3 regions of the Planococcus plakortidis genome follow, and region 2 is predicted to be linked to each of the others. Evidence: riboswitches for the same ligand, from Rfam matches in the RefSeq annotation. Region 2 holds a riboswitch; each other region holds the start of a gene.
The links. A riboswitch is a leader RNA that binds a small molecule or an ion and turns the genes downstream of it on or off. The one in region 2 is predicted to bind S-adenosylmethionine.

Region 1 (3,273 bases), 610 kb from region 2:
CCGCCATCCGCTGCACAGCTGAAAGAAATCCACGAAACGAGCGGCATCGAACTGAAGAAGTTTTTCAATACGAGCGGCAAGAAATACCGCGAGCTCGAATTGAAGGACAAGCTGCCGGAAATGCCAGCAGATGAACAATACGAATTGCTCGCATCTGACGGCATGCTCATCAAGCGCCCGCTCGCATGGGACGGATCGCAAGCGACGCTCGGCTTCAAGGAAGACACTTACGCAAATACATGGAGCTGACAAGTTTGTCATCTTGTTTTTCATCCTTGGTTGTGGCAAACTGAAATTGAGTCAATTACATATTTGGAGGGGTTTGGATGAGCACACCACAAGAGCTTCGCTATTCAAAAGAACACGAATGGGTCAAGGTCGAAGACGGCAAGGCACGGATCGGCATCACTCATTTCGCGCAAGATGAACTTGGAGACATCGTATTTGTCGAGCTTCCGCAAGTCGGCGACGAGCTGAAGAAAGACGAGCCATTCGGCAGCGTGGAGTCCGTTAAAACGGTATCGGAATTGTATGCGCCGATCAGCGGGAAAATCGTCGAAGTCAATACCGAGCTTGAAGACAGCCCGGAATTCGTCAACGAATCACCTTACGAAAAAGCGTGGATGGTCGTTGTGGAAGCCCCTTCCGAAGATGAGGTCAATGCATTGATGTCAGCTGACGAATACAAAGAAATGACAAATGAGTAAGTTCTGAAAGCGCCTCTTTTTGGCGCTTTTTTTTCATATATCGTTTCCTGGAGGGATTAGGCATGGAAAAAGTGATAGTGGTTGAAGGTATCAGCGACAAAACCCGGATAGCGCCATTGATTGCAGAACCCGTGACGATTCTTTGCACAAATGGTACAGTTAGTGCTACAAGACTCGAGGAAATGCTGCTGCCGTTCGAAGGGCAGGACATCATCATCCTGGTCGATGCGGACGCTTCCGGCGATAAACTGCGCAAGCTCATCAAGCGCGAGTTTCCGGAAGCCCGCCATTTCCATATCGACCGGAGTTATAAAGAAGTGGCGACAACGCCGCTACGGAAGCTTCTCGACGTGCTGATCGCGGCAGATGTGCGGGTCTTAAATCCAGTTGCAGGGAATGACTAGAATGAACGAATGGACACATAAAGAATGGCTCAAGGAAAAAAATACACAGCCTGTTTCAGCTTATTATCTGTACACGCCGATGTGTGGTACCTGCCAAGTGGCCAGCAAGATGCTTGGAGTAGTGGCGGAACTTATGCCAGAACTTCCGATGGGCAAAGCCAATTTGAATTATGTACAGGAAGTCGCGGAACTTTATGAAGTCGAAAGTGTGCCATGCCTGCTGATTTCACGGGACGGCAAAGTGACGGACAAGATCTATGCTTTCCAATCTGTGCCGCATTTGTATGAGAAATTGAAATCGGTTGACGAATACAGCCAGCCATGATAAATTTAATTTCTGAAATTAACTTAATAGCGTAACTCTTATAAAGAGAGGTGGAGGGAAGTGCCCGATGAAGCCCGGCAACCGTCATGAAAATGAAATGGTGCCAAGTCACTCAAAGTGGAAACTTTGAAAGATGAGAGAACGGTTTATTGTGTTTACACATGCGCCTTTCTGCTTATCTGAGCAGGAAGGCTTTTTTATTAGCAAAAGATTTAGGAGAGTGCCCAACCATGATTGAGTTAAAAGGATTGACGAAAGTATTCGACACCGGCAAAGCACGCTTGACGGCTGTCGACCATGTCGATTTGACAGTGCCGGCAGGCGAGATTTTTGGCATCATCGGCTATAGTGGAGCGGGGAAAAGTACTTTGATCCGCCTGCTGAATGGCCTGGAAAAGCCGAGCGAAGGTTCCGTTGAGATCAACGGCCAGAACATCACGGCGATTTCGGGACCTAAGCTCCGGAAAGCCCGCCAGAAGGTCAGCATGATCTTCCAGCATTTCAATTTGCTATGGTCACGGACAGTCCGTGAAAACATCGAATTCCCACTCGAGATCGCGGGAGTGGAAAAAGAAGAGCGCCGCAAACGTTCAGCGGAATTGATTGAATTGGTTGGCTTGGAAGGGCGCGAGAATGCGTACCCTTCTCAGCTATCCGGCGGGCAGAAGCAGCGCGTCGGTATCGCCCGGGCGCTCGCCAATGACCCGGAAGTCTTACTTTGCGATGAGGCGACATCGGCGCTCGACCCGCAAACGACCGATGCGATTTTGGATTTGCTGGTCGATATCAATAAACGCCTCGGCTTGACGATCGTGCTGATCACCCACGAAATGCACGTTATCCGGAAGATTTGCCACCGCGTAGCTGTTATGGAAGGCGGGCGCGTCGTCGAGCTTGGCGAAGTGCTGAATGTCTTCCAGCATCCAAAGGAAGACATCACGAAGCGCTTTGTCGCCCAAGTGACCGAGACGGAAGATTCGGCAGAGACTGTCCGTCATTTACGTGAACAATATCCGGAAGGGCAATTGGTCAAATTGATCTTCGTCGGGGACCAGGCAGAGCAGCCGATCCTGACCCAGCTGATCCGCGAGCATGCGGTGGAAGTCAATATCGTCCACGGCAATATCTCCCACACCCAGCGCGGGGCATACGGGACGCTGATCCTTCAATTGAAAGGCGCAGCGGATGAAACCGCGAAGGCGTTAGCCTTCCTCGGTGCCCATGATGTACAGACGGAGGTGATGGGCGATGCTTGAAACTTTATTCCCGAACGTTGACTGGCAGGATATGTGGGAAGCGACATTGGAAACGATTTACATGACGGCAATGTCCACACTTTTTACATTCATTATCGGGCTCGTGCTCGGGTCATTTTATTCCTGACCGCCCCCATCAATTATGGGCCAACAAGATCGTCAATTGGCTGACTGGCGCATTCGTCAATATTTTCCGTTCAATTCCGTTCATCATCCTGATCATCTTGTTGATCCCGTTCACGAAATTCATGATCGGGTCGATCCGGGGGCCGAATGCGGCGCTGCCGGCATTGATCATCGGCGCTGCCCCCTTCTATGCACGCATGGTATTGATTGCCTTGAAAGAAATTGACAAAGGCGTCATCGAGGCGGCTCGTTCGATGGGAGCGACGACTTGGACAATCATCCGTAAAGTCTTGTTGCCGGAATCCAAACCGGCATTGATCTCTGGAATCACCGTTACTGCCATTGCTTTAGTGGGCTACACGGCCATGGCAGGCATCATCGGGGCCGGTGGGCTTGGCACACTGGCATTCCTGGATGGCTTCCAAAGAAGCCGGGAAGATGTCACGCTGATGGCG
Region 2 (3,273 bases):
CTTATATTCGTTATATCTTTCCAATTATAAAAAGAAAAAGCCGCCGATCCCAAGGAATCCGCGGCTCTATCTTATTTGACCGGTTGTTTTGATTTCGCGTTGCCGATCGCAAAATCCGCAAGCGAGGGAATGAGCATATCTTCCATCGGCGGGTTGTGGAGTCCTGCCCGCACATCGCGGTAATAGCGCTGCAACGGCGATTTTTCCGACAGGCTGTGTGCACCCGCCACCCGCATCGCCAAATCCACGATGTCGACAGCTGAATTCGTCACTGCGACTTTCACGGCCCCGAGTTCCGCAGCCATCTGCGAGCGCTGTTCTTCGTCCGATTCGTCCCATTGTTTCGCCACGGAATAAAGAAAATGCCGCGCCCGCTGCAATTCCAATTCTATTTGGCCGATCTTCTGTTTCACGTTCGGCAACTCGATGATCGGCCCGTTCAAACTGTTCGGCGAATAATCTTGCGCAAAACGAATCGCGTAATCCTGCGCAGCCTGAGCGATTCCGAGATAACACGCCGGAATATGCAAAAGCCATCCGGCCGGCTGCTTTTTACCGGGCACACTGATCTCGACCAACGCCGATTCCTCGACTCGGACATTCGTCAACACCAAATCATGGCTTCCCGTGCCGGTCATCGCCACACTATCCCATGTTTCGTCGATCGCTATACCGCCAGCCGACCGCGGCACGAGGAAATAACCCACTTCCCCGGTCTCTTCAATCACAGCAGTCACATTGAAATAATCCAGCACCGGCGCCATCGATGTGAACGACTTGCGCCCATCGATGACCCACGAACCGCCCACTTTTCTCGCTGTGGTCGACGGCTTGCCGCCCCTCGTCGGGCTTCCGGTCTGCTTTTCCGTCGCGCAATTATTGATCAAGGCGCCGCGCGCTTTAATGTCGTCAAATAAAGTCTCGAGCACGGCTTCATCCCATTTATTCGTTTCTCCCAAGTCTTGAACAATGCCCATATGCCAGCCAATCGACAGACCCGTCGACCCGTCCGCGCGGCTGATCGCTTCCTGATAGCGCAGCATTTCAACTAAGGAAATGCCCGCTCCGCCGTACTGTTTCGGAATCGTCAGAGCCGGATAATTGATCGCCTTCAGCTCATTGAAATTCTCAAACGGGAATTTCCGCTCCAGATCGTTTTGCGCAGCCCGCTCCGTGAACGGCGCCACCGTCTCATTCAATATGTCCATGCGTTCTTCGAATGTTTTCGCTTTTGTGATATCCATCAGTCTTCACCTTTCTTCTATCTATTGCGTCCATTCCTCCGTCAAAATAAAGCCGTCGTACTGCTCGTTCGACTCGATGTATTCCTGGAATTCCTCGGATTCATAAGCTTCCTTCAAATCTTTCGCCCACTCAGTATCCGCATTTTCTTCCTCAATCGTCACCACAATCCGGTGCTGTTCCGGCGTGTTCTCGATTTTCAAGGCGTCGGTAATCTTGCGGTCCGGCGCATTGGCGATGTAGTTGCCGTTGACGACGCCGAAGTCGATATCCTGAAGCGACACCAAAATCTGCGCTGGGTCCAATACTTTCAAGTCCAGATCGTAATCCGCATTTTCCACTGCGTTCAAATTAAAATCCGTCACGCCTGCATCGTCTGACACCGTCACCCACCCGAGTTCCTCCAAGATGCGCACTGCGCGTTCCTGGTTGACCGGATCGTTCGGCAAACCGACAGTCGAGCCGTCTTGCACTTCATCGAGCGATTGATGATTCACCGAATACAAGCCTTGAGGCGCGCTCGGCACAAACGCGATGCCCGTCATGTCCATGCCGAGTTCGTCGTTGATCCCTTCCATATACGCCGTGCTCTGGAAAATGCTCGCATCGATCGAGCCTTCCTGCATCGCCGGATTCAACTGCATGTTCTGGGAAAACGTCGTCGTATCCACTTTATACCCTTTCTCCTCCAAAATAGGCAAGATCCCTTCCTTGAATTGCTGCTCATACGTCCCGACGCCAAAGCCGACACGCACCTCTTTCTTATCATCTCCTGAAGCCTCCCCACTATCGCCGCATCCAGCCAATAACAACGCACTTGAAATCCCGATCATGCCAACCCAACGCTTGTTCATCTGCCATCTCTCCTTGGTCTTTTTTATTTTGAATGAAATGCTATCAACTTCGGCCCAATAGAAAAAGCCCCTCTTCATAAAAAAGAAGAGTGGCTCACCGTCCGGCTCTTCTCATCTCTCAAGCGCTTGCGCACCTGCTGGATTTGGCACAGTTTCAAATTGGAATCCAATCTGTTCCGCTGCCGAAGCTTCAAAGGGCCAGTCCCTCCACTTCTCTGGATAAGAAATTATGTACTCGGGATAATGCCGAGTAATTTAATATGATTAATACAATAGCAGAGCTTTGATTTTATGGCAATAGAGGATTTCGAAATCATTTCATCAGAATACTCCTCACCACTAAAGTAGAAAAGAGTATTTTCACGTACTGCTCCTTGCTAAGATAATCTGTATGTTTCTTTGCCGGCAGGAAAATAGTGTATAATCTTCATTTAAGAACTCTTATAATTCCAAGTACTCCAAGAAATCCTTAGTTTATAAATTGCTGTCTCTTCCACTTTAAGAGCCAGCATTCTTTCATGAGAGTTTCATTGTTTCTGTACACTTGCTATCTATTCATTTCAATGGAGGGATTTACATGAAGTACACGGTTATCACAGGCGCCAGCTCAGGAATCGGATATGAAGCGGCCATGGCTTTCGCAGCACGCGGCAAAAACCTGATTCTTGTAGCAAGAAGGGAAGCTGAACTCAATAAGCTTAAGGAGAACATCCAAGACATGAACGCCGATCTCGACGTCGTCATCAACCCCACCGACCTATCCGACAGCGAGCAAGTCCACGCGCTGTACGAAAGCCTGAAAGAATACGACATCGAAACCTTTGTGAACAACGCCGGCTTCGGAAACAGTGCAACTATTGCTGAACAAGATGTACATAAAACGGAAAAGATGCTTCGCGTAAATATAGAAGCACTCACAACCCTCTCCACTCTTTATGCACATGACTATGCTGATCAAGAAGGGGCGCAGCTCATCAACGTATCCTCTGACCTAGGTTACCGACTCGTGCCAAATGCCGTTACATACGCTGCGACTAAGTTTTACGTGAGCGCATTTACAGAAGGCCTGGCCCAGGAACTGCAGGATAACGGCGCACTCATGAAAGTAAAAATACTCGCGCCATCCATGACAGAAACCGAATTCGTGAAAACGGCGCGGGAGCTTGATGACTTCAGC
Region 3 (3,273 bases), 630 kb from region 2:
CCGGGTCCAAAGCGAGCGCACGGGCGATGCCGACGCGCTGCTGCTGGCCGCCGGACAATTGCGCAGGGTAATGGCTCAGTTTATTCGATAAGCCGACCTGCTCGAGCATCTCGATGCCTTTTTTGTCAGCGGCGTCTTTTTTCATCCGCTTGACGCTCGTCAACCCGACGGAGACATTTTGCAGCACCGTCAGATTCTTGAACAAATTATATTGCTGAAACACCATACCTGTGGCGGTCCGGAGCGCGAAGATTTCTTTTTTCTTAGCGGCCGCCGCATCCACCCGCTTGCCGCCGATTTCCACGATGCCGCTCGTTGGCTCTTCTAAAAAATTGATGCAGCGCAACAGCGTCGATTTCCCGGAACCGCTTGGCCCGAGAACCGCCACCACTTCACCTTTCTCGACGCTTAAATCAATCCCTTTCAAAACATGCTGGCGGTCGTAATATTTATGCAAGTTCTCCAATTTGATCATCAGGCAATCCCTCTTTCATATCTGCGTGCACGTTTCTCGATCTTCACCAATAAGCGCTCGACGGCAATGCATAAGATCCAATAGACGATCGAGACGGCGATATACACTTCAAAGAACGCCAAGCCGCGGGAGCCGAGGATTTTTGCCTGCCCCATGATATCGATGACGCCGATGATAAACACGAGCGAAGTGTCTTTGATCGTGCTGATGAACATATTGCCGAGATTCGGGATCGCTACTGTCAAGGCCTGCGGGAAGACGATCTTCAGCATCATCTGCACAGGCGTCATGCCGATCGCTTTGGCGGCTTCGAACTGCCCGCGGTCGACCGATTCGATCGCCGAACGGATCGTCTCGGATAAATACGCGCCCAAATTGATGGAAAAGGCCATCAAGGCATAGAATTCCGGAGCGATGCTATTGACGTCTGCCGACTGAAGCCATCCGTATTCACTCTGGAGAAAATAAATGATTTTCGGAATCCCGTAAAACACCAGGTAAATCTGCACCAATAACGGCGTGCCCCGGATAAAGGAAATATAGATCGACGTGATGACACTGAGCACAGGCACTTTGTAGATTTTGATTAATGCCGCAGCCACACCGATGACCAGACTCAATAGCAGCGAGCCGACTGCTATGCCGATCGTGACCGGCAGCCTGGAAATAATGGCAGGAAAGCTCTCGATCAAGAAATTCAAGTCCAGTAAATTTTCCATTGTCTCTGTCCTTCCGTTAGCTTATTCAGGGATGTAGTCGCCGCCGGTCCATTTCTCGGACAGTTCGGACAAAGTGCCATTTTCTTTCAACTGTTTCAAGATCGGGTCGATCAAAGCTTTCAACTCTTCGCCTTTTTCTTCGTCTTTCAAGACGATGCCCATATCGTCATTGACCAAAGGCTGCCCGACAATTTCCACGCCGAGTTCATTCTTTTCCAGTACTGCGTTCATCATGATCGGGTCATTGACGTATGCGTCGACGCGGCCGTTCTGCACATCCTGCAGAATTTCCGATGGGTTGCCGCTTTCACTGTATTTCAATTCGATCGGCTCATCGGCCGTCTCATTGTATTCCTCAAGCAATAAGGTATAGGAATCGCCTGCCAACGCCCCGACCGCTTTGCCTTCCAAATCTTCAATCGTTTGAATATCTTCACGGCCTTCCTTCACTGCAATGACCGTTTCCGCTGCGAAATACGATTCATCGGTGAACAAATACTTTTCCTGGCGTTCCGGCGTTTTCGCTACTTGGTCAGCGATGGCCTGGATTTTATTCGACTCGAGTGCAAGGAACATGCTGTCCCACGGCACCGCGACGTATTCGAACGTATAGCCGTCCAATTGTTCATCGACGGCTTTCATCATGTCCACGTCATAGCCCGTCAATTGATTGGCGTCATCCGCAAAAGCGAAAGGCGGGTAATCATTTTGCGTCCCGACGCGGATCACTTGCTCTCCATCAGCATTTGCCGTCTCTTCCGATGAACAGCCGGCAAGTGTTCCGGCAAGACCTACTAAACAGGCAGTTGCGAATACATAAGCGTTTCTTTTCATAATTCAAGCTCCTTTGGTTGTGTAATTTTTTTATGATAGGGCTGGACTTTCCGCCTTGTGTAGAGCGCCTGCCCTGCTTTTGGATGCAAAAAAGCCTCTTTCAATAGGAAAGAGGCTTCGACCAATTTCTTATCTCTCAGAATGAATACATCCTGCAGGAATTAGCACCTCTCATGGATATGATGGTTGCTGGACGTCATAGGGCCTGTCCCTCGGTCTCTCTGGATAAGGTATTTAATTTATTTTGCATAATAACGATAGTATTTGAGATGCCTGTTTCTGTCAAACACTTTTTGAAAAAACGACTATTTGTATAAAAATTCACGGCCGAATAGATCAGCCTTGCCACTTTTCCATGTTTGCCTTCTAATTGAGCGACCGTTCATGGCAACCCGCCCACACTCTCCAACAGCAAATAACTTCCTGTAAACAATAAGATGATATATGTGAAAACACGAAAAATTTGCTGGTTGATTTTCGTAAATAATAATTGCCCCAAGTATAGGCCTGCGGCGACAAGAGGAATAGCCCAAAGACTGGAGACCCAAACGGTTTTGTTTGTTCCCGCAAAACTCACTTGTATGATCAAGCTGGCCGAATAAATGAAGAGATAAAACGCCAATGTCGTACTCCGCAATGTCTCTTTATTCGTCTCCGTTCCCGAAAAATACAGCAGAATCGGCGGTCCCGGCATTCCGATGCTGGTCGTCAAGGAACCGGAAATTCCACCGACGAACAGATCCCGCTTATTGTTCCGAGTGATCCGGAACTTCAACATGAGCATAAAGGTCAGCAGCAAAACAAGAAGGCTGACAATGAGTTTCAAGCTATTCAAATCAATCGTCAAGAAGACCGCCATTCCAACAGGCAAGCCAAGTGAACTTCCGACAATGAACCTTTTCAAGACGCCGATATCAACATCTTTCCGAACCTTTGCAATCAATGCGAGCGAAATGAGCAAAGACAAGATCAAATTTATCTGTATGGCCTCAGCCGGCTCAAAGATCAACAAAAGAAATGGTGTCGCCAGAATGGAAAACCCGAAACCGGTGCTTGTCTGGAGAATTGAGGCAATCAGTATGATGATGATAAATGCGGCAAATTCCATAAAACACCTGCTTTCTCTGATAAAAGTTACCGCTCTTTAATTTTCCCATATTCATCTTAACATGCAGCTGGCTCGGTATATTATAGAGTCTGGAGATTCGATTGAACCCGCCAGGCCTCTTGAAACTGTCGATTCAT

Region 1: linked by a shared signal. The riboswitch ahead of BBI15_RS06000 (methionine ABC transporter ATP-binding protein) and the one ahead of BBI15_RS03045 (MetQ/NlpA family ABC transporter substrate-binding protein) in region 2 are both predicted to bind S-adenosylmethionine.
Region 3: linked by a shared signal. The riboswitch ahead of BBI15_RS15950 (transporter substrate-binding domain-containing protein) and the one ahead of BBI15_RS03045 (MetQ/NlpA family ABC transporter substrate-binding protein) in region 2 are both predicted to bind S-adenosylmethionine.

The regions. Positions count from the first base shown of each region.
Region 1 is NZ_CP016539.2:1,181,672-1,184,944, forward strand. It holds gene BBI15_RS05980 (arsenate reductase family protein) at 1-249, shown strand, start outside; gene gcvH (glycine cleavage system protein GcvH) at 327-707, shown strand; gene BBI15_RS05990 (ribonuclease M5) at 770-1,111, shown strand; gene BBI15_RS05995 (thioredoxin family protein) at 1,113-1,436, shown strand; SAM riboswitch class I at 1,472-1,576, shown strand; gene BBI15_RS06000 (methionine ABC transporter ATP-binding protein) at 1,667-2,692, shown strand; partial or broken gene BBI15_RS06005 (methionine ABC transporter permease) at 2,685-3,273, shown strand, end outside.
Region 2 is NZ_CP016539.2:573,116-576,388, reverse strand. It holds gene BBI15_RS03050 (acyl-CoA dehydrogenase family protein) at 72-1,244, opposite strand; gene BBI15_RS03045 (MetQ/NlpA family ABC transporter substrate-binding protein) at 1,266-2,096, opposite strand; SAM riboswitch class I at 2,205-2,322, opposite strand; gene BBI15_RS03040 (SDR family NAD(P)-dependent oxidoreductase) at 2,674-3,273, shown strand, end outside.
Region 3 is NZ_CP016539.2:3,206,813-3,210,085, forward strand. It holds gene BBI15_RS15940 (amino acid ABC transporter ATP-binding protein) at 1-475, opposite strand, end outside; gene BBI15_RS15945 (amino acid ABC transporter permease) at 475-1,194, opposite strand; gene BBI15_RS15950 (transporter substrate-binding domain-containing protein) at 1,216-2,028, opposite strand; SAM riboswitch class I at 2,155-2,260, opposite strand; gene BBI15_RS15955 (sulfite exporter TauE/SafE family protein) at 2,411-3,136, opposite strand.